2 regions of the Halobacillus seohaensis genome follow, and region 1 is predicted to be linked to the other one. Evidence: predicted binding sites of a transcription regulator. Region 1 holds the regulator's gene; the other holds the start of a gene.
What was found. Region 1 encodes NrdR, which represses ribonucleotide reductase genes. Its sites were predicted from a motif close to AACACNATATATNGTGTT; they were not measured.
Positions count from the first base shown of each region.

Region 1 (15,947 bases):
CAGCCGTTTCAACTACAAAGTCACGTACTCCTTTATGTGAAACCATCGAAGCATCATAAAGGATAATTTGTGGACCTTCTCCCATTTTAGATGATGCGTCACGATCTGATACACCTGGAGTATCCCCAGCAATACCTACATCAACACCAAATGCAATATCAGGATTAATTAAATTTGCAGAGGTACGAGCACCACGTAACCCAACCTCTTCTTGAACAGTTCCAACACCATACACAATATTTGGATGTTTTTCACCTTTGAGACGCTTCAATACTTCGATAGCAATCGCACAACCAATTCGATTATCCCACGCTTTCGCTAGCATCATTTTTTCATTCTTCATCTGAGTGAACTCGAAATAAGGAACGATGGAGTCTCCTGGAGTAACACCAAACTCTTTGGCTTCTTCTTCGCTGGAAGCTCCAATATCAATAAACATATCCTTAATATCTACTGCTTTTTTGCGCTGATCTGCAGGTAAAATATGTGGAGGTTTTGATCCAATAATACCTGTTAAGTCACCATTGCGAGTCATAATCGTCACGCGCTGAGCCAACATAACTTGGCTCCACCATCCACCCACTGGTTGAAAATAAATATAACCATTGTCATCAATACGAGTAACCATAAAGCCGACTTCGTCTAAGTGGCCTGCCACCATAACTCTAGGACCTTTCTTATTACCTGTTTTCTTTGCAACAAGACTTCCAAGATTATCGGTATAAACTTCATCAGCAAATGGTGAAATATAACGACTCATTACTTCTCTTGGTTCTCGCTCATTACCTGGAATTCCTTTAGCATCTGTTAGATCTTTTAACATTTGTAGTGTTTCATCTTTTCTAGCCATATGTAACTTGTCCTCCTTTTAATCTCTATTTTTATTATATAGTTTTTCCTGTAAATTAACAAAACTTACGGGTGACTCCCTATTAATAGCCCTGATCCTGTCTTTGAAAATTAACATTATTTTTCTTTTGATAAGCCTCTTGCAATTCCTCTTCACTAATACCAAGGGATTTTCCTAATTTAATATACGAGTGAAATAACTTATCATAAGCGGAGTTGCTTTTGTTTTGTTTAAAATCTTCAATAGATGTAAATACATCAAGAAAGGCCTCTGTTTGATCTAACCGATCATTAATCGGGACACTATTATAATAGAAGTTTAAATCAAGTCCTAAGGATAAGATAAAGTGCAAACCATCTACGTACTCTTCTAAAATAACGGATTTTGGACTCGCTGCTTTCGTGCTCCAAAACTTAAAACAACGGGTTTCATTTGCAAGTTCGCCTATTTCTACTAATAATGCTAAAATCTTTTCATCTGTGACCGACGCATTTTTCAAGCCTTGAGTTTCCATGATATGTTTGTCCAATTGTTCCTGTCTTTGATAGAAATTCTGCCAATTCATAAAACCACTCCTCAAAATTTATCTTTATTAAATGTATCATTTTTTGAAACAAAAGGGCATTCAGAAACGTATATGAAGTATTAATCGATAAGCAGGGAGACGATCTCAATGATTATTATCCTATTATTACGTACCCTTTTATTAGTAGCCGTCGCTTTTCTAATTTATACGGCCTATAAATTTTATATAAATCCTCAAAGAAAATTAGATATAGCTCATGATAAAAAGGAATTTTATTTTTATGATGATCCAGAAAATACAAAGCAGAACTTTTTCATTACTTATAAAGGACTTATGTTTGAAGGGGAAAAATACTTAGGAGCAACTGAAGACGCATTCGAAGTATTAACAATTAATATATCCACACAACAGCCTGAAAATCTCAAAGGGTTCGAAAGAAATGATCTTTATTTTATAGAAGAGCAAGTATTGATGAGCTATCCCTATGCAAAAATCGAATGGAAATATCCCATCAGCCGATTAAATATCCGCTCTATAAATGATGAGGATGAAAATGGGCTGTACTAAGTTGAGTGGTTCCGTCACGTTGGAAAAACATACGAAATAACACATTTTCAAACTTTACACTCATAAAAAACGCTTTGATTTAAATTAACGGGTTCAGTTTTCGAGTACAAAACATGAAATAACATACGAATGAAGAGACCAAATCGCATATGATTTGGTCTCTTATTATTCCTTGTTATATCAACGATTATCGGTATTTACCATATAAATTAGCATACAAAATCACACCACAAATAACATAGTGACAATAGCTATAGTCAACGTGCTAAATATTAGGCTAATTATGGTGCAATTTGTAATGTTGATTTTGGTAAAACAAAAGGAATATTGAAACGAAACAATAATGTTGAAGACTTGAATTCGATATGTTCGTTTGAATTTTGGGGCTGCGGGAAACGGCTCGCTTTCCATGGGACGGGCGCTGAGCCTCCTCGGACTTCGTCCTGTGGGGTCTCAGCTGTCCCGTACATCCCATAGGAGTCTCACCGTTTCCCTCCGCCCCTTTACCATATAAGTGTCTCGATACCACTTCAAGAAAAGTCAGCCATTCCTAAGTTTGCATGCAAATCTTGATAGCGATCGGTCCTATTAAAATCCTTGATATAGAGAGGTTCATTGCAATAGAACACGGATAGTGGAAGATAGTCCTTCTGGGAAAGGGGTTCGTTTCTCACACATCGAATGGTGGGGCTTGGGAATCTCCCTGTTTCCTAGCCACCCGCCACCCATCCTTTGCTTTTAATGAACGGCCCTACTGCCATGAGTCGTCTTCTGTGTTCGCTACACCGTATGGAACAAGTGTGCCAGTTGCAAACTCTCTTCTATGAAGAGCCTAAAATTTAAAGGACCAGTTACTGAGGTTTCCGTTTGCCTCACAATGGCAAGGAGGTCCGGGAAATCGCGAGACTCAACTTTTAAAAGCGGAGGCGCCTTGGTCAGCGGCGTATGGACTGAGCTGTCGGAGATAAGGGAAACACGAAGAACATCGTGATTCGATGTTGACTTATCGTACAGAAGCGAGGGAAGTCTCACTAGTCGCTAGGCGCTGGAGCTGGATAACGCCCGATAGGATTGATGAACTAGATTTAGCCTTCGTCCTTATAAGGCGTAAGAGCTGGGATGAACATGATCGGTGAGATCCCGCAGGGCGATAGCCCGAGGAAGTTCGCCACATGCCCATGGAAAGCGAGTGATTTCCCGGACCTCCAAACGCTTTCAACCATAACGGAAACAACATCTCTCGAAGCTGAGTCTTCAAGTAAATGATGCTTTAGTTGAAGAAGAAAATATAAAGAAAAACGCTTGGATATTAAAATGTCCAAGCGTTTTTCTGTACCAATTGTAATGTTATTTAATATGTTAATTGATTCGATAATTCTGTTGCTATTTTTCCCTCTAAATATGTTTTTTGTACTCCAAAACCGAACTAATTAGATTTAAATCCAAGCGTTTTTGTGTTTGTGCTAATTATACTGTTGTTGATTTGCTATTTACATGTAATAGAACCTGCTTTGGAATATTCTCTCCCACATTACAGGATTATTTAAAACTAAGTATAGGCAGTTAATTCGTTGTTTGGAAAAAATCATTCCATAGAAAAACTTCTGATTTTTTTCTAATCATAAAACAAAGTATAATAAGTGCACTTGAAGCCACTATAACCATGGGCAAAGAGAATAAAGTAATCCACTGTCCCACTGACGTATAAACAAACGCTACAGGTAAATTAGCTAAAAACGATGATTTTGCATAGTCTTTAAAATCCGAACTAATTTGAATGAGACAGTAGGAAAGCAAGTGAAAGTGTATAAAGGGTATTAAACGAAGGATAGCAACTTGCTTAACCGTTAGTTTTGATCGATTCTTATTCCATCGATCATACATTCTTTGAAGCTTTTTAAAAACTGAAGGAACCATACGTATCATCCGGTAAAAAAGAATGCTTGATAGTAATGTTCCAATTACTGAATAGGCAGTACCAGCTATTGGCCCAAAGAGTAATCCACCTGTAATACATAAAAACATGACAGGCAAAAATAGGAACGGACGTAGCAAATGTATGGCAATAAATAAAAGCGGAGCCCATATGCCTTGATGCTCAATCCATGATAGTATTGCAAATGATGCTTCACCCATACCTTTTGCACCTCCTACCTACAGAATATGAAGGTGGCTTAAAAGTTAGAACCTAGTAAATAAGTAGAGGAATGACAGATGAACTATGGTTATGATAGGCATTCCCATCTTAAAGGATATATGCTTTGTCTTATGACGATATACTTTCATGCCAACCATTCCTCCGATCGAGCCACCTATAATAGCAAACGTCCATAAGTTTTTCTCGCTAATTCTACTGCTACTTCTTCTAGCCTGTTGTTTATCGTATCCCATAAGCAAGAACAATATGAAATTCATCAATATAAAATATATTAACAAATAAGAATAAATTCCCATTACAAAATTCTCCTATTTCTAAAGAAAGAAGCCATTTCCTACCGATCGGAAATGGCTTCTTTCTTTAATGATGAGTATTATTTAAGAGCTGATTTTGCCTGATTTGCAAGGCTTGCGAATCCTTCTTCATCGGATACGGCAAGTTCTGCAAGCATCTTACGGTTTATTTCAACTCCAGCAAGCTTAAGCCCGTGCATTAGACGACTGTAAGAAAGATCATTCGTACGAGCCGCTGCATTAATACGCGCAATCCAAAGTTGACGGAAATCACGTTTTTTCTGGCGACGATCACGATAAGCATACTGACCTGACTTCATTACTTGCTGTTTTGCTGTTTTAAATAGAGCGTGCTTTGAACCATAATAACCTTTTGCTAGTTTAAGGACACGATTACGACGTTTACGTGTCACTGTTCCACCTTTTACTCGTGGCATTGGAATTCCCTCCTATATGAATCGTTATTCTAATTTATTTTTTTGGAAGCATGTGCTTAATACGACGGAAATCTCCCGCAGATACGAAAGTTGCTTTGCGTAGCTTACGCTTTTGCTTCGTTGATTTATTAGCAAACAAGTGGCTTGTGAAAGCGTGAGAGCGTTTCACCTTTCCATTACCTGTTTTTTTGAAACGTTTTTGAGAACCTTTGTGGGTTTTCATTTTAGGCATTACAAATTCCTCCTTTAGCTAATTTCACTTACTTCTCATTTACAGGAGTAAGCATCATAAACATATTACGACCTTCCATTTTAGGCTTGGTCTCAATTGTAGCAACGTCTTTGCATTCTTCAGCTAGACGATCAAGAACTTTTTGCCCAAGTTCTTTGTGAGTAATCGCACGTCCGCGGAAACGAACAGCAGCTTTAACTTTATCACCTTTTGATAAGAATTTACGTGCATTACGTAACTTCGTATTAAAGTCATGCTCTTCAATTCCAGGACTTAGGCGTACTTCCTTAATCTTAATCGTTGTCTGGTTCTTACGAGCTTCTTTATCTTTCTTCTGCTGCTCATAACGATATTTACCGTAATCCATGATCCGGCAGACAGGAGGCTTCGCATTAGGGGCCACCATAACAAGATCAAGATTTGCATTTACTGCAATATCAAGAGCTTCATTTTTCGTTTTGACACCTAGCTGTTCACCGTTTACATCAATGAGGCGTACTTCACGTGCACGAATTTTTTCATTAATGTTTATGTTATCCTTGCTAATAACTAGCCACCTCCAAAATATTTTAGAAAACCTTATATAAGATCCGTCATCGACAAGTGATTTGATTCCATAAAAAAAATGTGGGTACAAAGTTTGCACCCACACGTCTCCTATAAAAGTCAAAGGAAAGTAACCTGCCAACTGCTCTACGCGTCGATCAGGTGAGAAGCGGGTGCTTCTTCTTGTCTAAGATCCGTTCATTCAGTTACCTAAACAATATTATCATGCTTACTAGTCTGTGTCAATCATAACTAAAATGTCTTTGGGCTACTTTATAGATAATATATGATTTTAAAATAAAAATCAATAGAATATCAGAAAAGGCTAGATTTGCTAATTTTTTCTTTACTATTTATTCAGAAGCTTCTGATCAATCTCGTTACGAATCTCTTTAATGAATGTTTCTACAGACTTAGTTTCAGAATTCTGCTCGCTGTAGCGACGAACATTCACTGCATGATCTTCAATTTCTCGATCTCCGACAACCAAAGCAAAAGGAACTTTTTGAGTCTGAGTTTCGCGAATCTTATATCCGATTTTCTCGTCACGCTCGTCCACTTCTACGCGAATGCCTGCTTCGCGTAGTTCATCTTTAAGTTTTGTCGCATATTCTAGGTGTACTTCAGCTGATACCGGAATAATCTTCGCCTGCACAGGAGCTAACCAAGTAGGAAATGCTCCTTTATACTCTTCGATTAAGAATGCAACAAAACGTTCCATTGTAGATACAACCCCACGGTGAATTACCACAGGTCGATGATCTTTTCCGTCTTCTCCGACATAAGTTAAATCAAAGCGTTCTGGTAAATGGAAGTCAAGTTGTACGGTGGAAAGAGTTTCATCTTTGCCAAGTGCTGTTTTCACTTGAACGTCAAGCTTCGGACCATAAAAAGCGGCTTCTCCCACTGCTTCTACATATGGAAGTTCCATATCTTCCATTGTTTCTTTAAGCATAGCTTGAGCCTTGTCCCACATATCGTCATTGTCCACATATTTCTCTTTGTCTGCTGGATCTCGATAAGATAAGCGGAAGTAATAGTCATTAATACCAAAATCACGATAAACTTCTTGAACAAGGCGAACAACTCTTTTAAATTCATCTTTTAATTGATCAGGACGGGCAAAAATATGTGCGTCATTTAAAGTCATCGCACGAACCCTTTGTAACCCAGCCAACGCTCCTGACATTTCGTGTCGATGCATTGTACCGAGTTCCGCGATACGAACAGGAAGATTACGATAGCTATAAAACTCATTTTTATAAACCATCATATGATGTGGACAGTTCATTGGCCGAAGAACTAAATCTTCATTGTCCATTTCAAGAGTTGGGAACATATCATCTTTATAGTGGTCCCAATGTCCACTTGTTTTATAGAGGTCAACACTTCCTAAAACAGGAGTATACACATGATCATATCCTAAGCGCTCTTCCGTATCGACAATATAACGCTCGATGTTCCGACGGATTGTAGCCCCTTTTGGAAGCCAGAGTGGAAGTCCTTGTCCCACTTTTTGATTGACTGTAAAGAGCCCTAATTCCTTACCTAGCTTGCGGTGGTCACGTTCCTTAGCTTCCTCAAGCATATGCAAGTACTCATCTAATTGAGGTTGCTTTTCAAAAGCTGTCCCATAAATTCTTTGTAGCATTTTATTGTCACTGTTTCCACGCCAATACGCACCTGATATGTTGAGAAGTTTAAATATTTTAATCTTGCTCGTTTGGGGTACATGGACGCCACGACATAAATCAAAAAATTCACCCTGCTTATAAATAGTAAGCGTTTGTCCTTCAGGGATGTCTTCAATTAGTTCGACCTTTAAGTCGTCCCCAACCTCTTTGTATTTATTAATAGCCTCTTCCCTAGATAATTCAATACGCTCAACTTCTAAATTTTCATCAACGATTCGCTGCATTTCCTTTTCGATTTTAGGAAGATCTTCAGGAGTAAGAGAGACATCTAAATCAATGTCGTAATAAAATCCGTTCTCGATGACAGGGCCTACACCTAGCTTAACTTCCCCGTAAAGACGTTTAATCGCTTGTGCCATCAAATGAGCAGTTGAATGACGAAGCACTTCCAACCCCTCAGAATTTTTATAAGTTAAAATTTCAATCTCTCCATCTTGTTCAATCGGCCTTCTAAGATCATAAGGTACTCCATCCAACTTAATCGCTAACGCTTGTTTTCTTAAGCCCGGAGAAATGGATTGTGCAATTTCTTCACCTGTAGCGCCGTTTGAAAATTCTTTATTATTTCCATCAGGAAATTTAATGTTTATTACGTCTGACATCTTGGATCACTCCTTTTTAATATATAAAAATAAAAACGCTCGTCCCCTAGCTTTGTTAGCTAAGGGACGAGCGTTATCACTCGCGGTTCCACCCATACATTCCCACAATTCACATTGCGGCTTCATTCATCCTTAACGCGGACCAACGCTGTCTATTACTAGTTACCTTTCACAAACAGTGCTCCGAGGTGGTAAACATCCAAGTCGTCAGGAAGAAGCTTTCAGCCGATGGCTCCTCTCTCTAATCAAGCGTCACTTTATGTTTTCGTCCTCATCTAAGCCAATTATTGAATATGTAGGTATTATAGCGAGATTCAACAAAGAAATCAAGCTTTAAGAAAAGGAAAAAACGACAAAGGCTTCCAAACTGCTTTTTCTTCAAAAATATTCATTAAAAGTTCCAGTTTAGCTTCTCCTTGTTGATCAGAGTAGATCATCAATTCATCTGGTGAATAAATAAGTGCAGGCAATATCCCTAAATCTTCGGGTAGACCTTGAATCATTGGATCAGGATGAGATTTTAAATAACAAACAAACTCTGCTCGTCCAACCTCATTACCTTCAGGGAAAAAATACCTGATCTTTTCCTCATATAGAACATGCAATAGCGGAACGGAGCTCTCTTTACTTTTCACCCGACGTCTCCAAGAATCAACCATCATCTGGTGAGCCTCTTCTAATTTATATTCATCCAATAATTTCCCTGTAAATTCCAGCAAATCATGATAAATATACTCCAAACAAGCTGCAGAAAGCTCATCAAAGTCAGCAAATGAATATTCTAGAACTTTCTTTCTCACAAATCGTTCAACTTCTAAATCGACAGGGGGAAGATAGATTCCATCTGGTGGATTTTCTTTTAACTTCGAAGAGAGCTGGATCACCCGTTCTATTTCTTTTGGATCGTCATAGTAAAAGCGATGTCGAAGCATCCCCTCCATCCATCCATGAAGTTTGCGGCTATACATAATTTCTAGTATAGCTTGGCTTATCTCTGAAAACGAAACATCTAGATCCTGATTAATGTAAACATTCCACTTATTTTTTTCCTCTTTTATTTCCCCGTACAACTCCTGTCTCGAACAGGTGTCAAAAAGAGATTGATAAAATGTAAATGCTTCTTTCCGTTTAGAAAATTGCACACAAACCAACATCACTTCCTCCTCACCACTACGTGTAAAGCTTTTTATTGAACACCTATCCTTGATAAATGGTCTTAAAGCATCTTGTACTTTATACATATGTGAAGTGTGAGAAAAACATGCGTAAAGCCTATCGCTTTAACCTCGTCGGTTTCTTCCTTCTACCGTTACGATTTCACTTAATTGACGAATACGCTCTGTTATACGCTGGGCTTTAACTTGATCAACATCCCCACGATTACTTGTCATTAATACTTTTTCCAGCTCTTTCAAGCTGTAGTTTGAAGTAAAAAACACCGGAAGTCTTTCCATCATTCTATATTGTAGAATGGACCCTAAAATTTCATCTCTAAACCAGGCTGACTGAGACTCCGCACCAATATCATCCAACAGTAGGACGGGTGATTTCTTAAATGCATCCACCTTACTGTTCATGGAATCGTCTTTAATTGATGCCTTCATTTCACGTACAAATTCCGGCATATAAATAAGCATCGATGAAATATTTTTCTTGCTTAATTCATTAGCAATAACTCCTAGGAAATACGTTTTCCCGACACCAAAAGGTCCATGAAAATAAAGACCCTTACCTGGAAGTTCTTCCTTAATTCCCTCAAGGTACTGAATCGTCTTTTCAACAGCCGCTCCTCGATCTGTATCTTTTAAGTCTAACCGTTCGAGCCTTGCCTCCAGAATTTCTCTTGGCATATGCAAGCTACTTACCAAGGATTCTTGCTTTCTTTTTTGTTCATGGTTGATCTCTCGATAGCATTTATTGTAAGTTAGCTTCAATTCCGTACCTTCTACTTTCGCTTCTGGTGTATAACCTTGCAAGATGTTAATGCATGCTTCTCTAGAAGGACATTTCTCGCAATTCTTGGACTGTGATTGATATTCATAAAACTTTATCAACTGCTTTTCTATGGCTTCCTTGGTTAACGAAGGATGAGCCGAAATTAGAGCTTTCACGTCATCATCTTGCAATACTTCCCGTTTCATATGATCCAAGCGCTGTTGAAATTGTTTGTGATTCTTCATCCATCGTTTTAAAGACTTTTGAATCGGTTCCAATTCGGGTTGCCCCCCTTACATTTCATTACTTTTTAGACAGATTCCGTATTCTTTCTTCCAAATTAGATGTATCAACTGAGGAAGTCTCTTCTTGTTCCCTTTTTTGATCCTGTTTTTTAAACCATTCTGGGATGACCTCTGTACTTTTCTTTTTATAAGTATTCTTTTGTTGGCCCCATTGCTGATACTTCTGATGTTCCGCTTTAGCTAAATTCATAGCTTGGCGAACAGTTGTTACATTCTTTCTAGCCCAGTGACTTGCAATCTTTTCTAAATAAGATTTGGAAAGCTTCATATCTGTTTTTAACAGTACGTAGTGGACGAGAACGTTCATAACTCCTGGAGATAAGCCTTGTTCAGTCATCACATCTCTTATCATTCGGACGTCTTGGTCTGCTGCTTGATTTCCACTAGAAAGGTCTTCTAATAATTCTTGTGGGGATATTTGTTCTAACAATTGCACGAATTGATCCTCTTTACTACTAGATTCATTCGTAGTACTAGCTAGCTTTTCACGTTGATTGATAACCTGGTCAGCCTTCTTTGTTTCTTTTCTCATGAAATCATGGCAGGCAGCTTTAAATTCTTCCAAATTCAGCTCATTTTCATCATCAATAGCCCACGTAAGGGCACGTTCTATTTCTATAGAAGTTAGATTATAAAGAGCTGCAAGTTGGAGAATCAGTTTGCGATTGTCACCAGATAATATCTTATTAGCTGGGTACATACGCTGTTTAAGTGCCCCGTGCAACCATTCAAAATCGATACGATGTTCTAAAAAAACAGGTCCCTTGTTCGTTTTATTAGTTTCACGATTCGATTGATCAACTGGTTTTTCTTGAGTGAACGAAGAAGGAAGACCTTTATGGAACATGTGATCAAAAGATACCGTTACCTCTTCATATCCTTCAGTCGAAACCTGTTGCTTGATAAACCTCTTTTGTAAAAGTTTAAGCTTATCCGCTCCAATTTCATGTTGAAGAAGCAAGGAAAGAAAAGTATCTCTAAGAAATTCTTCAGCTGAGAAAGGCGGACGAATTTCATATAAATAAACTCTATCTTCATTTTCTTTTACAAATGTGCATAACAATCCAATTGACTCGAGCTTTTGTCTCGCTTCATAAATCTTATCAAGAGGAGTTGAAAGGAATGTCATTAACATATGATGTGTCTGAAGATGGTTGTGTTCACTTGTATCATATTCGTTACATAGAAATTGATAAAGAGAAATAGCCAATTGACCAACTACAGGTTGATACAGGTGAGTTAAGGACCAATGTTCATTTTTGGGTGTTACTCCTGTTTTTGTTAATCTAAACCCGTCAACAGGGAGTAACTTACCGATAGAGGAATCCAAATGATTCGCCCCCTTTCTTTAATTTATATTGAAAAAAGAAAATGAGCCATTGGGGCTCATCCTTTATCTTCATGTTTAATTAATTCTTTTAATTCATCAATAAATACATTAATATCTTTGAACTGTCTATAAACAGATGCAAATCGAACATAAGCGACCTCATCAATAGTGGAAAGCCTTCCCATGATCATTTCCCCTATATCCTTACTTTGTACTTCAGAAACACCACGATTACGAAGTTCTTTCTCAATATCTTGAGTAACTCCTTCGAGTTCTTCTACAGCAACCGGACGCTTTTCGCATGCTCGAATAAGCCCCCGCATTAGTTTTTCTCGACTAAACTCTTCCCGGGTGCCTTCTTTTTTAACAACAATGAGAGGAACTTCTTCTACACGTTCAAATGTAGTATAACGAAAATCGCACTTTTCGCACTCCCGTCTACGTCTGATCGCATGCCCATCCTCTATGGGCCTTGAGTCTAGTACACGGGTGCTTTTATAGTGACAATTTGGACACTTCAAAACAATCATCTCCACATTTTTTCATATCTTCAGTATATCATTTGGCTTGATCAACCTTGGAAAATTGATGATCCAATTTCTCATAACTGTTTATAATTAACTTTCTACTAAAACCAAAATCAATTGGACCTCCAGAATCCGTAGTTACTGAGAAGTCCACTGCCGTTTGAAAAGGACGAACCATAATAATAGTTGCTACAATAAAGGCTTTTCTACTTCCTTTGTACTTTATCGTTATTTCTCCTCTTTCTTTAGAAACTGCTACAATTTCAGAAGGAGAAGGAAACATTTCTTCTACTGCATGGAATATTTCATCTCGTTTTGCTTTGTAATATTGCGTTTTAAGGAACGAGTCTTTATGGTCTTCACTTGTTTCAGAATGAGTGCTAATATATTTAGAAATAAAACCTTTCACGACATAACCCCTTACAAAAATTCGACATGATCTGTTTTTATTTTAACACGTTTTGATAAAAAGAAAAGCTAAGCATCTAGTACTTATAATATAAAAAAACACACAGACATCTGTGTGTTTTTTTATATTATAAAGCCCTTGACTGTTCAACTTCTACAGGTCCCATTCCTCTTGGTACTTCGACCGTTTCATTTCTGCCAGCCTCTAGAGCGTCTACAATAAATTGTGCAGCAACATTAGGGTCAATTCGGTCCCCACATGTGTACACATCAATACTTGCGTAACCATGTTCTGGGAAGCTATGGATTGTTAAGTGCGATTCTGAAATAATAACTACCCCACTCACTCCATGAGGAGCAAATTTATGAAAAGCAACTTCCCTAATTTCGGCCCCCGCTTTTAATGCAGCATCTACAAAAACTTGTTCAATATAATTCATATCATTTAGTTTATCCTCATTACAATCCCACAATTCAGCTATTACATGTCTTCCCATTGTATCCATTTTAAAGGATCCCCCTTTTGTACAGTGACTAATGTCTCTTCTAAATATACAGACATGTACTACCACGGGGGAAAGTTAGTCCTGAGAGGTCCTAACCCTTTGAGCAGACATGAAATGAACAGAATTCAGAAGGTCAAAAAAAGTATATACGGTTTATCCCATTTTTGCAAGAAACATTTCAAGTTTAAAAGGATGGATACTTTCTATTATAAAATACAATGAAAAAATCGGCTAATATTTAAGATACCTTTGCCGCTTTTTCATTTTTCAATAAATTTCCAACATGCTTCGCCAAGTCAACTACCCGGCAAGAGTACCCCCACTCATTGTCGTACCAAGCTAAAACTTTCACTTTTCTTTCCCCCATAACTTGCGTAGATAAACCATCAATAATTGCGGAAGCGGGTGAAGTCGTATAATCAATAGACACTAACGGCTCCTCATTATACTCAAGAATCCCCTTCATTCTCTCTTTACTATTATTCCAAAAAGCTTCATTTACTTCTTTTTCTGTAACAGCCGTCTTTAAATCCACTACTAAATCGACTAGTGATACATTTGGCGTAGGCACTCTTAGAGCAACCCCATTTAGCTTTCCGTGTAAAGAAGGTATAACTTCCCCAAGTGCTCTAGCAGCTCCTGTAGAAGTCGGGATAATCGATTGTGTACACCCTCTTGCTCGGCGTAAGTCTTTATGAGGGTTATCTAAATTCTTTTGATCGTTTGTAAAAGCATGAACGGTCGTCATAAGTCCATTTTCTATACCAAACTGATCTTCTAACACTTTCACTACTGGTGCTAGGCAATTCGTAGTACATGACGCATTGGAAATCACATCATGTTCATTTGGATCGTAAACCTCTTCGTTGACTCCCATGACAATCGTTGCATCTACAGATTTACCCGGAGCAGTTATGATAACTTTTTTAGCACCAGATTGTAGATGAAGAGATGCTTCTTCTTGTGTCCTAAATTTACCAGTAGCTTCAATTACAATATCAATATTCAACTCATTCCAAGGAAGTTGTAAAGGATCCCTCTCAGAGCATAATTGTATTTTATCTCCATTTATTAAGATTCCATTAGCAGTTGCCTCAATTTCACCATCAAAACGTCCATGGATACTATCATACTTTAACATATGAGAAATTGTTTCTGCGGGATAACTCGCATTAATAGCTACAAGCTCAATCGAATCATCTAAGACTGCTTTTCTGAAGACCATTCTCCCAATTCTCCCCATACCGTTAATTGCTACTCTTGTTTTCTCCATAAAGCCAGGCCTCCCGTATGTGTTATACTTTAAATTATTTTTTCAAAAATAGTATAACACATTGAAAGCGTTTGTGTGAGTTTGTTTAGCATTTATTTTGAAAAATAAAAACCTGACAGAGTGTTCACTCAATCAGGTTCATTTAGGACATGCCAATTAACCAGTATCTGTTGTAATTGTTGAAAGCTTTCTTTAACTGTCCCTGTATTATCAATGATTTCATCAGCCATTTTTGCTTTTTTACTAATTGTAATTTGTGCTTGTATACGATCACGCGCTTCTTCTTCCGATGATTCATCACGGTTCTTAAGCCTTTTTAATTGAGTTTCTTCGTCAACATAAACGACTAAAGTCCGGTCAACATAGTGAGCGAGTTGACTTTCAAACAGCAAGGGGATATCTAGAACAACTGCCTTCACGCCTCGCTTTACATACTCGTCCCTTTGCCGAAGTATCTCTATTCGTACTTGGGGATGGACAATATCATTTAAATATTTACGTTTTTTTGGATCTTTAAAAATAACTTGCCCTAACCTTTTTCGATTCAATGTACGATCCTCATTCAAAATCTCTTCCCCAAAACATTCAACAATTTGATGATAGGCAGGCTTTCCAATCTCAACGACTTCTCTTGAAATAATGTCTGCATCTACTACAGGAATGTCGAACGATTGAAACATTTGGGATATTGTACTTTTACCAGTAGCAATACTCCCTGTAAGTCCGATAACTACTCCCATCCTATTCATCCCTTCTTATAAAAGTTTGATTAGTCCTATGATGATAAGTAAGAGCCCGGGTAATGCTGAGAAGTAGTCAACCTGCTTACTTAACTTCGCTCCACTTTTCAGTCCTCCATAAAGCATAAGACTGGTCATAAGTACAATAAGGCCTGCTGTATAAAATGGAGGAATCCCTATAAATACCCCACTTATACCTGCTCCTATAGTATCAAGAGAAAGAGCAATTCCTAGAAGCAAGACCTCTTTTCCCTTAATGCCACCTGAATGGTCCACATCTGCCGCTTCGGGAGATTGTAATACACGTGTTGGTTGCATCCATATGGGATCAGAGTCATCTTGAACAGGATGTCTTGTGTTTGACCATATAAAAAAGAGACCTAAACCAATAAAAGCCAATGCACCAATCCTTTCAAAAAGTTCAGCTTCTACAAATGGCAGTAGAATGTAACCAATACTAGCCGAGCCTAAAAAACACAACCCCGATAAAATCGCAATCCCGAAAATTCCTTTTAATGACAAATGTATCTGCTTCAATCCGATCATACAACCAATACCAAAGCTATCCATGCTAACAGCAATTACAAATAATAGCGTAAATAGTATGGTCCCCATCTAACTCACCTCTGAAATTTTCAATGTGAGATAGTATATGGGCAAATAACCATTATGTGTTACTGCTGGCAGTTAGGACATACATGAGTTCCTCGACCACTGACTTTTAATTTAAGAATCGCATTACCGCATCCATGACAATCTGTCCCCTCTTTTCCATAAACTCGAAGTTGCTGTTGAAACATCCCCATTTCACCTTGACCATTTAAGTAAGATCGAATGGTTGTACCACCTTGCTTAACTGCTTCAATAATGGTTTCCGTACTAGCATCACGAACTCCGCGCGCTTCTTCAAAAGTAAGTTGATTAGCTATTCTCTCCGGATGAATCCTAGCACGATACAAGGCTTCATCAACATAAATATTTCCTAACCCAGCTACTACGCTTTGATCAAGCAGTACAG
Region 1 is NZ_JBHSZV010000014.1:102,433-118,379, reverse strand. It holds gene ACFQIC_RS06870 (M42 family metallopeptidase) at 1-850, opposite strand, end outside; gene ACFQIC_RS06865 (dUTP diphosphatase) at 933-1,415, opposite strand; gene ACFQIC_RS06860 (sigma-w pathway protein ysdB) at 1,524-1,943, shown strand; gene ACFQIC_RS06855 (TVP38/TMEM64 family protein) at 3,507-4,079, opposite strand; gene ACFQIC_RS06850 (DUF1294 domain-containing protein) at 4,125-4,397, opposite strand; gene rplT (50S ribosomal protein L20) at 4,475-4,831, opposite strand; gene rpmI (50S ribosomal protein L35) at 4,866-5,063, opposite strand; gene infC (translation initiation factor IF-3) at 5,092-5,595, opposite strand; ribosomal protein L20 leader region at 5,677-5,800, opposite strand; gene thrS (threonine--tRNA ligase) at 5,959-7,905, opposite strand; gene ytxC (sporulation protein YtxC) at 8,232-9,146, opposite strand; gene dnaI (primosomal protein DnaI) at 9,186-10,118, opposite strand; gene ACFQIC_RS06815 (replication initiation and membrane attachment family protein) at 10,144-11,475, opposite strand; gene nrdR (transcriptional regulator NrdR) at 11,532-11,996, opposite strand; gene ACFQIC_RS06805 (cytosolic protein) at 12,034-12,411, opposite strand; gene speD (adenosylmethionine decarboxylase) at 12,539-12,916, opposite strand; gene ACFQIC_RS06795 (glyceraldehyde-3-phosphate dehydrogenase) at 13,155-14,189, opposite strand; gene coaE (dephospho-CoA kinase) at 14,318-14,929, opposite strand; gene ACFQIC_RS06785 (manganese efflux pump) at 14,945-15,544, opposite strand; gene mutM (DNA-formamidopyrimidine glycosylase) at 15,604-15,947, opposite strand, start outside.

Region 2 (15,947 bases), on a different contig from region 1:
CATTCCTACAATAGGTCTCGTTCGTCTACCATCATCATTTTCGAAAAGCCAAATAGGAAAATTACTTAATACACCACCATCCACAAGTAAGGACTTTCCATTTTTCCCATAAAGTTTAACAGGTCTAAAAAAATAAGGTAAGCTGGCACTTATACGTGCCGCTTTAGCGACAGAAAATGTTCGAGGGTCTATACCATAAGTCTCTTTTAAGTCATCAGGTATAACTACCATTTTCCCTAATGTGAGATCTGAACAAACCACTTTCAAACTACCCTCTGGTAGCTGGGCAAATGTACGAATACCTTTTTTGCTAAGCCATTTGTCCAGTATCTTTTCTAAATGATTACCTTTATACAAACCCATCCGATAATAAAGGAATAACCATTTTGAAAAAGGAAATACTTTGTCACTGACAGGTTCATCTATTAATGTTTCAAAAGATAGTTCATCAAGGATCACCTTTAACTCTTTAGAGGTATATCCAGCAGCGACTAGACATGCAACCATTGCTCCTGCCGAGGTACCAGCTACCCTTTGAAATTGATACTGGTTCTCCTCAAGAACTTCCAAGGCACCAATGAATGCTAATGCCTTTACTCCTCCGCCAGAGAAAACGCCATCAATCTTCACGCACATCCCCCCATGTTATATATATAAGAGAGATTATTACAGATAAGAACTTCCCATAATAAAAAAACGTACATTCGTAATTTGAAAGGGGGGAGATTTATACAGATGCAGCTAAGCATTTTAAGCTATCCGTGAAGAATGGAGGAAATGTATACCGATAATGCCCCAAGCGGTTACGGAGCATTTCCTGTGACCCCTTCTTATTACGTCCTCATTCTCATGGAAGGGGGGATCTCCTATGGGATACGCGGGGTAGGTGAGAACCCGAAGGCGGCCAGCCTGAGGAGGATCAGCACACGCCCACGGAAAGCGCCCACCGCTCCTTTCTCCATACCATTATCTCGGAATCGAGTCTTCAACAATTAGTTGTGCGATTTTAATTGCAATTAGCCTTACAATTTAGCCTGCAACTTCATATAAAAAAGTAGTTCAATTAAGGGCACAAATTGCAATTTTGCACTCCAAAACCGAACTACTTATCATTATGCGATTTGGTCTTTATTTTTGATGTTATTAACGAAACTTACTTATTAATATCTTTACGTCTTTTTATTATTCGTTATTTTGTTCTTCATTTTTTTGTTGAACAACTCTAAGTTCGTTTACACGGCTAGCGTTTTCTTCAAAATATTGGACGAGATCACCGATACGATCAATTGAATTCCAGCTTAGGTGATGTTCGATTCCTTCCACATCTTCATAAATTTTGTCAGCATCTACCCCAATAAGTTCGAGAAATTGTTCAAGCAATTCGTGTCGATATACAAGACGTTTTCCTACTTTCTTCCCTTTTGGTGTTAAAATAAGTCCACGGTACTTTTCATAATTCAAATATTGATCACGATCCAATTTTTGAACCATTTTTGTCACGGAAGATGGGTGTACTTGCAAGTTCTCCGCTATATCAGAGACGCGTGCATAGCCTTTATCTTCTATTAATATGTAGATTTGCTCGATATAGTCTTCCATACTTGGCGTTGGCATGTTAAACCCCCAATATAGCTTATGTTCAGTAGGTCGTTTCATAAAAATGATACACTAGTTTCTCTTTGAAAACAAGGAAGTTTCTCCAAGAGTAAAGGCGCTTGAATAATACAAGCGCCTTCGTTCAATCTTTATAGTCCACACTTTAACTGGGCATTACAATTGGTGCATGTATTACATCCACCTATATCTTCAACCGTACCCTGTCTACAGACTGGGCACGTGTCTCCTACTTCGGATCCAATCGTTACATTTGTTTTATCTAATTCGTGAACTGTGTCCATGAGTACAACATGAGGTTTCTTATCGTCCTCAAATTCTAGCTCAGTTTGTTCTCCATCAAATGCATTTTCTTCTGCTTTTAGAGTGAGTACTTGACTGTCTCGGCTGCCATCAACATAAACGGTTCCACCTTTAGCTCCACCGTTGTAAAGTCTTTGATACACTTTCTCTACTTGTTCTACAGAATAACCTTTCGGCGCGTTAACAGTTTTCGAGATCGAACTATCGACCCATCGCTGGATCACACATTGGGTATCTGCGTGAGCTTCTGGTGACATGGTCATAGCAGTGATAAACCATTCCGGAAGATGATCTGGATCTTGTTCAGGATGCTTGTCCAAGTATTCCTGAACAATATCAGCTTTCACTTCAATGAACTTACCTAATCGTCCACTTCTGTAATAAGAAAAAGAGAAATAAGGTTCTAGACCAGTACTGACCCCTACCATAGTCCCTGTACTACCAGTTGGTGCTACGGTTAGTAAGTGAGAGTTACGGATACCGTTTTTAAGTACCCCTTGCCTCACGTCCTCAGGCATACCTTTCATATATCCAGTATTTACAAAATTTTCTCTCAACTGCATCGTCTCTTCGTCAGTTTGTCCTATAAGGAAAGGAAAACTCCCTTTCTCTTCAGCCAATGCAACTGACTCACGATAGGCAGTAGTGGCAATCACTTCAAAGATTTCATCAACGAGTTGATTCCCTTCATCTGATCCATATTCTGTCTCACAATAGATGAGTAAATCATGCAACCCCATGACTCCTAAACCAACTCGTCGTTCTCCTAAAGCTTGCTTTTTATTTTCTTCAAGAAAATAAGGAGTAGCATCTATCACATTATCTTGCATGCGCACTCCTGTTGCTACAGTATTTCTCAATTTTTCAAAATCCACTTTTTTAGCTTCTTTATCTGCAACTGCTGCCAGGTTAACTGCTGCGAGATTACAAACACTATAAGGTGCTAAAGGCTGCTCACCACATGGGTTCGTTGCTACAACCTTTTGTCCGTAGGCACTTGCATTTGTCTCATCGTTAGCGTTGTCGATAAAGAATATACCAGGTTCAGCTGAGTACGTCGCACAAATACTAATGAGTTTCCACAATTCAGTTGCTTGAACGGTTCGGTAAGTTTTGACAGCGAAACCTTTCGCTTCCCATTCACGAACATCCCCACTAGATTGCCACTCATCATTATAAGTTGCCATTTCCTCTTTTGTGTATGATTCTACATCTGGAAATCTTAAGTTATAATCCTGATCATTTTCTACAGCATCCATAAAGTCTTTTGTAAGACAAACTGAAATGTTAGCCCCCGTAAGAAACTCAGGATTATTTACTGTATACGTTCCGCCTGTGCTCAGCTTCTCTTCAGCTTCCTGTATGCTCTTTTCTGTAAAACCTCCAAGACCCGGCATTGATTTATAATTTACGACACTTTGATATAACTCTTTTTCGATTTCTGATAATGGCTTGAATTTTAATTTTTCTTTCGCCAATTCCTTAATATGTTCATCTTCTGTATTTTCAATAAGGAAGCGCAGAATCCGCGGGTTTTGCATTTTCGAAATGATAAACTCTACAATGTCTGGATGCCAGTCGGCTAACATAATCATTTGTGCACCACGTCTTGACCCACCTTGCTCAACTAAATGAGTCAACTTAGCAATATCGTCTAACCAGGATACAGAGCCTGATGATTTTCCATTCACTCCTCGAGCAAGGGTATTACGAGGTCTTAACGTAGATCCGTTGGTACCTACACCGCCACCACGTGACATAATCTCCATAACCTGTTTTCGGTGGTCTGAGATTCCTTCCCTAGAATCTTGGATATATGGCATTACATAACAGTTAAAATAAGTAACATCTGTATTTGAACCAGCACCATAAAGCACTCTACCTGCAGGGATGAAGTTTAGGTTCGAGAGTTCCTTATAAAATTGATCGAAGCTTTCTTGTTTCTTCTTTTCATCTGCCTCTACTTCAGCTAACCCTGTAGCATTCCTTAATGCGATTTGCTCATAATAAACTTCCAGAGGCTTATCTATGGTGTCTAAATTTCTTGTAATTAATCCAGTTTCGCGTTCTTCTTCACTATCTAGCACGTTAACGAATTCAGGTTCAACCTTTACCACGGCTTTGTGTTTTTGCCAGTCGAGTGATTGAATAAATCCAAATCCTCGTGCTGGAAATTTGGGATCATCTTTGACGGTTAAGACGACAAAGTCTCCTTCTGCTAAGGTGAATTTCTCTGTATCTTTAAATGCATACCTATCTAACATCACTAGGCGTGATACGCCGGTGTGAGTCACATACATGTTTGGTGTTATTTCATGGACTTGATTAAATTTGCGTATATCCTCATTCAACCGTTCCACATTAATTTTTGCATTAGCATCACTGCTCGTGGGTGCCATTTGCATGCAAAATCTCTCCCTTCTTCCATGCTTCCTTGGGGGCATGTCTTAAAACTCCATATTGAATTAATATATAAGTAACATACCACATTCGAGAAAAATTAATCAATATATTGTACTCGATATTTTAAATCCCTCCATATATTGTGTTTTTGAACAACCTTGTAGAACTTTGTCAATTAACGAATCGTCCAAAATATAAAGTGAAACGGAGATATTTAAAGAAATTGAGGTTGTCTGTTAGTTGAACTACTTTTTTTATAACTTGCAAATTTTATCGAAAACATAAAACCCACAATTTCGGAGATTACCACACTATTTGAAATCCGACAATTTTTTATTTCTATCGCCAAGGTAAAAAAACTTTGAAATAAGATAGATTCCCTCATATAATAGATAGGGGAAGAGGGGGTATATAGAATGGAACTTTGGATTTTAATAGGAGCAATTGTCTTCTTAGTCGGCTTTGGTATCTTCCGATTTATGAAGGCTAGAAAAGTATTAACAACACTATCTGAAGATGAATTTAGGCAAGGATATAGAAAAGCTCAACTTATAGATGTACGCGAGCCAAAGGAGTTTGACGGTGGCCATATTCTAGGATCTCGTAATATTCCGCTTTCACAAATGAAAAATCGTTTAGTTGAGATTCGAAAAGACAAGCCTGTTTATCTTTATTGCCAAAGTGGAACGCGCTCCTCGAGAGCTGCACTTATGCTTAATAAAAAAGGATATTCTGACTTAAATCAACTTCAAGGCGGCTTTAAAAAATGGACAGGGAAAATTAAAACGAAGAAGTAAAAAGACGCTGCATTGAAGCAGCGTCTTTTTATTAATCTTCCCTGATATACCGTAAGATCGGTTTTCTGGCGGCAGTCGTTTCATCCATACGACTAACAATCGTTGTATGTGGAGCCTCTTGTACCTTTTCAGGATCAGCCTTAGCTTCATCTGCTATTTGCAACATAGCATCTACGAATGCGTCAAGCGTTTCCTTCGACTCCGTTTCTGTTGGCTCAGCCATAATGGCCTCTTCTACATTAATTGGGAAGTAGATAGTAGGTGGATGGTATCCGAAGTCAAGTAACCGTTTGGCTATATCTAAAGTACGTACCCCCAGCTTTTTCTGACGCTTGCCTGAAAGTATAAACTCATGTTTACAATGACGATCAAATGGAAGTTCATACTCCTTTTGTAACCGACGCATCATATAGTTTGCATTTAGTACGGCATATTCACTAACTTTCTTTAAACCTTCTGCTCCCATCGTACGAATATACGTATAAGCACGAACGTTAATACCAAAGTTTCCGTAATAAGGTTTTACACGCCCGATAGACTTTGGACGGTCGTACTCGAACACAAACATATCTTCTCGCTTCGTTAAAATAGGCTTCGGCAAGTAGGGTTCAAACTCCGCCGTTACTCCAACAGGTCCTGAACCTGGTCCTCCTCCTCCATGTGGACCAGTAAAGGTTTTATGAAGATTTAAGTGAACAACGTCAAAGCCCATATCACCAGGACGAGCATAACCTAAAATTGCATTTAAATTCGCCCCATCATAGTAAAGCTTACCACCCGCTTCGTGAATAATTGATGCCATTTCTTCAATATTTTCCTCAAAAAGTCCTAATGTATTTGGATTTGTCAACATAAGAGCAGCTGTTTGATCATCTACTACACGTTTCAAATCCTCTAAATCAACAAGACCTCTCTCATTCGATTTCACCGTAACAGCTTCAAATCCCGCTACTGTTGCTGAAGCGGGATTAGTACCATGAGCAGAGTCCGGTACGATTACTTTTGTACGATTATAGTCCCCACTTCCTTCGTGATAGGCACGGATCATCATAAGGCCAGTCCATTCCCCATGAGCCCCCGCTGCTGGTTGAAGTGTCACTGTATCCATACCAGTGATTTCAGTAAGTGTTTCTTGTAAATCATACATTAAACTAAGAGCACCCTGAACAGTTTCTGTTGGTTGCAATGGGTGAATATGACTGAATCCTGTTAGACGAGCAACATCCTCATTCATTTTCGGATTGTATTTCATCGTACAAGAACCTAAAGGATAAAAACCCGAATCTACCCCATGATTTCTTGTAGATAATGCTGTATAATGGCGCATTATTTGGAGTTCGCTTACTTCAGGGAGCTCTGCTGGAGTCTTTCTTACAAGGGTTTCTCCTAAAAGCCCATCAACATCTTCCTCAGGTACGTCCAATTCCGGTAAACTGAATCCAGTACGACTCTCTTGGCTATGTTCAAAAATCAATGGAAAGTCTTGATCAGCCACACATATCCCCCACTTCCTTTACGAAATGATCAATTTCATCTTTCGTCCGTATTTCTGTTACAGCAATAAGCATATGTTCCCTAAGGTCCTCAAAGTCTTTGCTTAAATCATATCCTCCGATAACTCCTTTACCAAGAAGTTTCCTATTAACATCACTCACACTTTGGTTAAGTTTGACTACTAGTTCGTTAAAAAAAGCACCTTGAAAAGCAACTTCGAAACCAGCTAATTTTAATTGTTTTTTCATATAATTAGTTTTTTGGATATTCATCCAAGACATTTTCTTAAGACCTTGCTTTCCGAGTGAAGACATGGCTACAGAAGATGCCAATGCATTTAATGCCTGGTTCGAGCAAATATTGGACGTTGCCTTGTCACGGCGTATATGTTGCTCTCTTGCTTGTAAAGTTAAAACAAAACCCCGCCGACCTTCTTCGTCTTTCGTCTGCCCTACTAGTCTTCCAGGTACTTTTCTCATCAATTTTTTAGTTGTTGCAAAATAACCACAATGCGGTCCACCGTATTGTGCTGGAATCCCAAATACTTGAGCATCGCCGACAACAATATCAGCTTCAAATTCTCCCGGAGGAGTTAAATAACCTAGAGCTAATGGATTGCTAGAAGCAATAAGCATAGCCTTTTTCCCCTTATCCACGATTTTTCGCACCTTATCGAGCGGCTCGATTTGCCCAAAGAAATTCGGGTACTGCACAACAACACTTGCTGTATTCTCATCCATCTCTTTTTCTAATTGTTTGAGATCTGTCATTCCATCCATATGATCAATCTCAACTACTTCAAGACCTGGACCTTTAGCATATGAGTAAATAACGGCTAGCGATTCTGGATGAATCGCCTTCGAAACCAGAACTTTCTTTTTCTTCGTATGACCAGCTGATACATTTACCGCTTCAGCAAGTGCAGTACTGCCATCATACATTGAAGAGTTTGCTACATGCATACCGGTTAATTCACAAATCATCGTTTGAAATTCAAAAATTGCTTGCAACTCTCCTTGAGATATTTCCGGTTGGTAAGGTGTGTAAGCGGTGTAAAATTCTGAACGAGAAATTACGTGATCAACGATAGAAGGGATATAGTGATCATAAACCCCCGCACCTAAAAAGCTTGTATGTGATTTTGCATTTACATTTCTGTTAGATAGCTCTGTCAATTCTTTTGTTAATGCATATTCATTTTTGGGTGGCTTAATATTTAAGTCATCTTTAAACCGAACGTTTACAGGAATATCTGCAAATAATTCCTCTGTCGACTGTACCCCAATAGTTGAGAGCATATCTTTTTTGTCCTGTTCCGTCATAGGTAAGTATCGGAATTCCATAAGTTTTCTTCCTCCAATCGATTATCGCTTGTAGAACGGTGTGGCTACAACTTTCGCTTTTAAGGTACGTTTACGAACTTGAACATGTACTTCTGTACCTTTTTCTGTATACTCTGTCTTGATTAGAGCCAGCCCTACATTTTTTCCTAATGTTGGAGACTGTGTACCAGTTGTAATTACTCCAATAACTTCAGATTCGTTTAACACTTCATAACCTGTTCGAGGAATCCCATTATCTATCATTTCAACTCCTACGAGTTTTCGTTTCAAGCCTTCTTCCTTCTGAAGTTGCAAAGCCTTTTTCCCAATAAAATCAGCACCCTTTTTCAACTGAACTGCAAAGCCTAACCCAGCTTCAAGCGGTGAAATATCAGGACTTAACTCTTGCCCATAGAGTGCTAACTTTGCTTCAAAACGCAGCGTATCTCTTGCCCCAAGACCAATCGGCTGTACACCGTAGCTTTCTCCATTAGAAAGTATTGCTTGCCACAATGCGGGTCCTGAATGGCTTGGCAAATAAATTTCAAATCCATCTTCGCCTGTATACCCTGTACGTGAAACGAGCGCTTCATCTTCTACTCCTTTAAAAGCGACACCTTGAGCAAAGCGAAAAAACTTAATTGAAAATAAATCTGTGTCGGTTAACTGTTGTAATATTTTTTCTGCATAGGGTCCTTGTAAAGCCAATTGTACATATTGATCAGAAACATCCGTAACCGTTACCTGTCCTTCTACATGGTTTTGTAACCATGTTACATCCTTATTTCTATTGGCGGCGTTTACGACGAGTAAATACTTGTTCGCTTCTAGCATATACACGATTAAATCATCTATCGTCCCACCATTTTCGTAACACATAATTGTATACTGTGCTTTACCAGGCTCTAATTTTGAAACATCATTTGTTAACATTCTCTGCAAATAAGTTAGGCTCTCTGTTCCCTCAACAAAAATTTCGGCCATATGGGAAACATCGAATAAACCTGCTTTTGTTCTAGTCACCTCATGTTCATCTTTTATACTAGAGAACTGAACAGGTAAGTCCCAACCTCCAAAGTCAATCGTCTTAGCACCAAGTTTCTTGTATTCGGCATATAGCGGTGTTCGTTTCAAGTTCGCCATGCTTTCACTCCTTAGACCCATTAATTTTTTGCATAAAAAAGAGACTCCACCGTAATTATTCGGGAGTCTCTGTCCGTGCACCAGAAAGTTTCGCGTCGTTAGCGAGCAAAATACGCCTTAATTACGCATGCTTCTTGGGTGGTTTACTATGTATTGTAAACACTCTCCAGAGTTGCGTCCTACAGAGGTCTTCTTTGCCTGAGAGATTCACAAAACTGATTGCTTGCTCCTTCGGCGCTACAATAAGTAGGCTCTCCCCCTGCAGTCATTCGCATTAGTATTTTATTAGATTGACCTGGGCATACTAACCTGTAAAGCTTACGACAAACTCTCTTAATTTCAGCTTCATTATACCATAGAGACTATAAACATACAGAATAGATTTTAAAATTTCTAAAAAAGCTTACGACAACGACAAAAACACAAGGAGGAAAAGGCGTTGATCGATGTTCATTTTGACCAACACTTTCTCAAACAATTATCCGATCAATTAGAGGAATCAGATGATCTTTGTTCATGGGAAGAATACAAACTTGCCTGGAAAGGGTTGAAACTGCAATCGATCCCTCAGTTTGACGGGCTGCTTGCACCAAATCAACTCCCCCACATAGAGTTCTTGGATCATCAAGTAAAGGCTTGTGAAAAAGTGGTACACGAAATGAGCGGACGTGCAATCCTAGCCGATGAGGTAGGCCTTGGAAAGACTTTGGAAGCCGGACTCATTTTAAAGGAATATATGATTCGGGGAATGGCTAAAAAAGTACTGATTTTAACACCTGCTTCGCTCGTTAACCAATGGACCCAAGAATTAAGTGAGAAATTCTTCATACAAGCTGCCTCACCTAGAAAAAAACATGCTGATTGGAAACACTGGGATGTTACAGTAACTTCTATAGATATGGCTAAAAGAGATAATCACAAAGAGGACATTTTATCAATATCCTACGATTTAATAATAATTGATGAGGCTCACAAGCTCAAAAACCATCAAACGAAAAATTATCAGTTTGTTAAGCAACTAAAAAAGACGTATTGTCTCCTTTTAACAGCTACACCAATCCAGAATCATTTAAGCGATTTATTTAATTTAGTATCTATATTAAAACCAGGTTACCTAGGGGATTTAACGACATTTAAGCAGAAGTACAAAAACACGCAACTAGAAGAAGAAAACACTCAGCAACATATTCATTCATTACTTAGTAAATTAATGATTCGAAATTTACGTAAAGACACTGGACTCGATTCATCTAAGAGACATGTAAAAAACATTAGTCTCTCTTTTAATAATGAAGAGCAACAAGTGTATGACGAATTAGCGGTATTAAAAGAAAGTTACCCTTCTTTCACCTGGCTGACATTAGCTAAAGAATTATGTTCCACTAGGGAAGCCTGCTACATGTCTCTACAGTCGATGAATAAAAAGCAGCCTTCAGAGCTTTTAACCGGGATTATCGAACGCTTAGGTCAACTTCCCCACCATACAAAAGCGAAGAAAATGGCGGAACTTATTGAAAAAACAGATGAAAAGTTCATTGTGTTTACAGAGTATCGGGCAAGTCAATTTTACCTGCAGTGGTATTTACAGCAACAAGGAATTTCTTCAGTACCTTTTAGCGGAAAATTTAACAAAGGGAAACGCGACTGGATGAAACAGCTTTTCAAAACGAAAGCACAAGTATTAATTGCAACGGAAGCTGGAGCTGAAGGAATAAACTTACAATTCTGTAACAACATGATTAATTACGATCTCCCTTGGAATCCGATGAGGCTTGAGCAACGCATTGGAAGAATACACCGATTCGGCCAACAAAAAGACGTAAATATATATAATTTTTCCATTAAAAATACATTGGAAGATCAAATAATGAAGTTACTATACGATAAAATTCAATTATTTCAAAACGCAGTCGGTGATTTAGATGCGATACTAGAAAAAATACCTGGTGGAAACTTTGAGAGTCACGTTCAAACTATATTACAAGAGTCAGATTCCCAAGGTGAGATAGATATTAAAATGAAAAATTTAGTCAGTTATGTAGAGCACTCTGTAAAAGATAGGAGGGAATCGAGTTGAATGCTAATAAATACTATGAATTCACAAAAGAATTCTTTACGATTAATGGATGTACGATTGAAGAGTTAATACCTAATTATATGACGGTTCATTTAACAAAAGAGATGGATGAATCATTAATGAACCGTCCTTTTTATTGGCATTATATGAAAAAAATGAATCGTGAAGGTGAACCGATGAGCCTATCCTTTAAAGATATTAGCCTTGGAGATCAAGAAGAAGGGGTATTCCTACATGCAGGAACACCTAAACTGCAGCAAATTTATCAGGTAGCATTAGAAAAAGGTTTTATGACTAGGTTGTACGAAGCAGTTGAAAGCAAGGATAATAATAACCTTGCACTGCATCCATGGTTATTTGTAAATATAAAACTCACTTTCAGAGGCAAACAGTCCAAGGATCAAATCCTTTCCATAGGATTGAATTTAATAAATGGAGCTTTAATTCACGATGCCATGGACAAAATAATCGATTATTCATTCAATCCTAAAATCTCAGATTATACATTCCCTATGACACCGGTCATTCGCCTAGAAAGTGGATATAATAGAATTGTCCAACATACCGAAGCCTATATATCAAAATTAGACACCGAGTGGGCTTCACACTCCATTGAACAGTTAAATTATGAAAAGCAACTACTTGAAGGATTTTATAACTCTAATGACATTGAAGAAGAACAATACGAAAAAGAATTAGATCAACTTAATGTCCGTTACAAACCAAGAATAACACTGTCCGTTGCTAATGGTGGTTTGATTTATCTTTCAGTCTCTACGAGTCAACAACTGCTTCAATAAAAGTAAAGCTATCTATTTCTTGGTTTTTTCAACATTTTTAAAGCTACAGGAAGAATTCCAAACCAATAAGATGAAGTTTTCTTTGAAGGTCTAGTTTGTCTTTTTTCTTGTTTCTCTTGTTTCGTCATATGCATATGTTTCATCATTTCCTCTGTAAGAAATTGTGCATATTCACTCTTTTTCATATAAGGTCCCTACTTTCAATTAGTCTATTTATATTATGTCCGTGGGGGCCTTACTTTAGACAATTAAGAATTTCATCTGTGATCGCTTGAGAGTCTTTTCCATCCACTTGAATGACATATTTAGCTAATCCATGATAAATAGGAAGTCGTTCTTCAAAACGCAGTTTATTTTTTTTTATATTATCTGACCAAAGTGGGCGGTCTTCATCGTTGATCAGACGATCATGTATAGTATCGAAAGAAGCATTTAAGAAAAAGACATGGTCGGCACTTTTAAGGAGCTGTTGATTTTCCTCTGCCAAAATGATACCGCCACCAGTTGAAACGACCAGGGATCCTTCTAATGATTTCAATAAATTAGTTTCTGATTGACGAAAGTACTTCTCACCATACTTTTCGAAAATACGAGCAATTGACATGCCTTCTTTCCTTTCGATTTCTTCATCCATTTCTATGTAGTCGAACCCGATTTGTTCACTTAGATGCGTTGCGATTGTTGATTTTCCACTACCCATGTACCCGATTAAAAAAACCATAAAAAAAGCCCCCTGAAAAATTTTCTGAAAAAAAGCAGGATTTTCGCCATTAATGTCGAAATAGTACTAAGCAAAGATATTAAAATGAGGTGATAACTAAACGTGAGTCAAATTGCTAATTATGCAAAAGATCTTCTTGTATCCGCGATTCAACAAACTGCTTCTGATATTCACTTCTCCCCGTATATCGAGAATACAGACATTTATTTTCGAATTCACGGACATCGTATTTTCCATTCTTCTCTACCGAATCCAACTTATCAAAAACTGCTTGCCTATTTCAAGTTTACGTCTGGCATGGATATTGGTGAAGTAACAAAACCGCAGAATGGAGCATTAGAACACCGAAGTCAACATTCCTTATTCAACCTAAGACTTTCAACACTTCCTATAATAGGTAGTGAAAGCCTAGCTATTCGAATTTTATCCCCTGATGAACAACTTCAATTAGAAAGACTCTTTCTCTTCCCGCACCAATTGAAAATCATTCAGCGATGGCTCTCCCACAAGAGCGGAATGATTCTATTTACAGGACCCACTGGCTGCGGAAAAACTACAACTCTCTACTCGCTCTTACAGTCACTAATTAAAGAACACTCTTTCCAGGCCATCACTCTTGAAGATCCAATTGAGAAAAACTTAAACAATATTATACAAGTTCAAGTAAATGAACGTGCAGGCATTACGTATGATACCGGATTAAAAGCCGCTCTTCGTCACGATCCTGATTTATTAATGGTTGGAGAAATTCGCGATAAAGAAACGGCGCATTTTGCCTTTCGGGCTGCACTTAGCGGACATTTAGTCATTAGTACTATTCATGCTAAAGATGCATTCGGCACAATTCAACGATTAAAAGAAATGAATATAAAAACAATAGAATTAGAACAAACACTGATCGCCATCGCTGCTCAACAATTAATTACGTTGGACATCAATGCAAACATGCCTCATCGTGCAGCTATTGTTGAGCTTCTTCATCATACTAATCTTCAACAAGCAATTAAAGGTGTTAATCCACAACAAAACTTCTCATTCCCTACGTTCGCTTCGTTAAGGAGGAAAGCCTATGCACTCGGCTATTCGCAAAATTAACACCCGATTATCTAAACGTAGCACGATTCCCCTTTTAAAACAAATCCGATTCCTTAATCGATTATGTAAATTGTTATACAAAGGCTTCCCCCTTCTTGAAGCACTCAAGATGACAAGCTGGGATGCTGAATTTAAAAACACAACCAATGAAATCACACGGCAATTGAACATTGGAAACCCTCTAGATATAGCTTTTCAGGAGGCACACTTTTCCAAACAAGTTGTATCTTACCTCTATTTCTCTAGAATCCATTACGATCTTCCCGAGATGTTCAAGCAATGCGCGGATCTTCTGGAAATGCAACATGAATACACAAAAAAAATCAAAGAAGCTCTGCGATACCCTCTCCTATTATTTGCATTTGTGACCGTAGCGTTCACTGTCATAAAGCAAACTATTCTACCTAGCTTTCAAACCCTTTTTGATAACGGAGGCACTAAACCGTTTAGTTTAGTGATTTTAAATATAGTCGACATAATGATAACAGGCGTAGGCTTCATAATCATTATTGCTCTACTGTTATTTTTACTATTTCATCTCATGAAAAATAGATTATCTATAGAACAAACACTGTTTCTTTATGAAAAACTCCCTATTGTTAAATCATACAAAATGTTTTCCCTGACTTTTCTCTTTTCCACTCATTTAAGTGCGCTTGTCGCAACTGGACTAACTTTGAAAAACTCATTAGAAGTTATAAGCACACAGCCACGTTATCCCCACCTATCTCATTATGGTCTGATCATTTTAAAACATTTAAATAATGGGCAACAGCTAGGTGCCTCCCTGCAGGACTGTCGTCTATTACGACCAGAACTCACCTCTATATTTCATCATACGAATGACTTACGTACTTTAAGTGAAGAATTGCAAGTCTTATCTGAAATGTTGGTTGACCAGTTTAAAGAGAAATTAACAAAGATTATTCAACTCATTCAACCTATTTTCTTTATCGGTGTCGCTTTGGTTGTCATTTTAATCTATGCGTCGATAATGCTGCCACTTTATCAATGGATGAAACAAATTTAAAGGAGATGTAGTTATGAACGAAAAAGGATTTACTCTTATCGAAATGCTAATTGTCTTGTTAATTATCTCCGTTCTTCTTATTATTACCATCCCAAATCTAACAGAGAATACTAACTCTATTCGTGCGAAAGGATGCGAAGCTTTAGCACTTACAGCAGAAGCTCAAGTAGAAGCTTACTACATTGAACATGATAATTTGCCAACTAGTTTAGAAGTTTTGGTTGATGAAAATTATTTAAAACAAACGAAATGTCCAAATGGTGAAGAGCTTGGATACACAGCTGAAACTGGTAAAGTTGAAATTCCGTAGAGATATTAATTTAAGTGGTTTCACGCTAAGCGAAGTAATCCTCGTTCTTGCACTCTTCACTAGTTTGCTGCTTCTATTTCTCCCTTTTCACAACAATCTTTTTCAGGAAATTGAAGCAAATAACTACATGGAACAATTGGAAAACGATCTCCTATTAGCTCAACAACTCACGATTCAAGATCATCCAAATTACTGGATGATGATACGCCCTCAATCAAACGATTATTACTTATACGATTACCGACAGAAAAAAACACTTTTCACACGGACCTTTCCAAGCAGTTGGAAGATTCAATTACAAACCCTTTCAACTCCTGTGCAATTTAATTCTAGTGGAACACTTCAAAACCCAGGGATAATGAGAATAACCACACCTACAAAAGTGTTTAAGATCACATTTTCTTTCGGAAAAAGCAGGGTGAAGATTGATGAACAATAGAGGCTTTACTCTCGTTGAAGTCATTTGTGCTTTTAGTTTAATCATGATCATAGCAACAGCTATCTTGCCTTTACTCACTCAGGTAAGAATGGAGCAGCATGACCTCTCTATAAAAAGACATGCTATTCTAGCTTTGAATAATCATCTCACGGTTTTAAGTCATGACCTGCCGATCCAATTTCCTTACGAAATTCAGGAAGATAATTACTCCTTTTCTTTTGAGGTTCAAACTCAATATATTGAAGGTTGCGTAAACTGGGAGGATTCCCATAATGAAAAAAATAAGTTCTGCTTGTATGCTTCTTCTTAAATCTAATGGTTTCACTCTTGTGGAAACCATCATCAGCTTAACATTAATTTCAATATTATTAACAATTAGCGTCCCTGTCATCAAACTAA
Region 2 is NZ_JBHSZV010000004.1:297,083-313,029, forward strand. It holds gene ACFQIC_RS01790 (patatin-like phospholipase family protein) at 1-630, opposite strand, end outside; gene mntR (transcriptional regulator MntR) at 1,183-1,614, opposite strand; gene ACFQIC_RS01800 (vitamin B12-dependent ribonucleotide reductase) at 1,746-4,316, opposite strand; gene ACFQIC_RS01805 (rhodanese-like domain-containing protein) at 4,737-5,117, shown strand; gene gcvPB (aminomethyl-transferring glycine dehydrogenase subunit GcvPB) at 5,149-6,612, opposite strand; gene gcvPA (aminomethyl-transferring glycine dehydrogenase subunit GcvPA) at 6,605-7,954, opposite strand; gene gcvT (glycine cleavage system aminomethyltransferase GcvT) at 7,976-9,076, opposite strand; glycine riboswitch at 9,144-9,248, opposite strand; glycine riboswitch at 9,252-9,345, opposite strand; gene ACFQIC_RS01825 (DEAD/DEAH box helicase) at 9,516-11,153, shown strand; gene ACFQIC_RS01830 (YqhG family protein) at 11,150-11,953, shown strand; gene ACFQIC_RS01835 (YqzE family protein) at 11,962-12,138, opposite strand; gene ACFQIC_RS01840 (shikimate kinase) at 12,189-12,674, opposite strand; gene comGA (competence type IV pilus ATPase ComGA) at 12,777-13,769, shown strand; gene ACFQIC_RS01850 (type II secretion system F family protein) at 13,744-14,799, shown strand; gene comGC (competence type IV pilus major pilin ComGC) at 14,813-15,109, shown strand; gene comGD (competence type IV pilus minor pilin ComGD) at 15,096-15,548, shown strand; gene ACFQIC_RS01865 (type II secretion system protein) at 15,538-15,858, shown strand; gene comGF (competence type IV pilus minor pilin ComGF) at 15,821-15,947, shown strand, end outside.
Region 2: a site for NrdR is predicted at 4,450-4,467, ahead of ACFQIC_RS01800 (vitamin B12-dependent ribonucleotide reductase). Genes of this name have one in related genera too.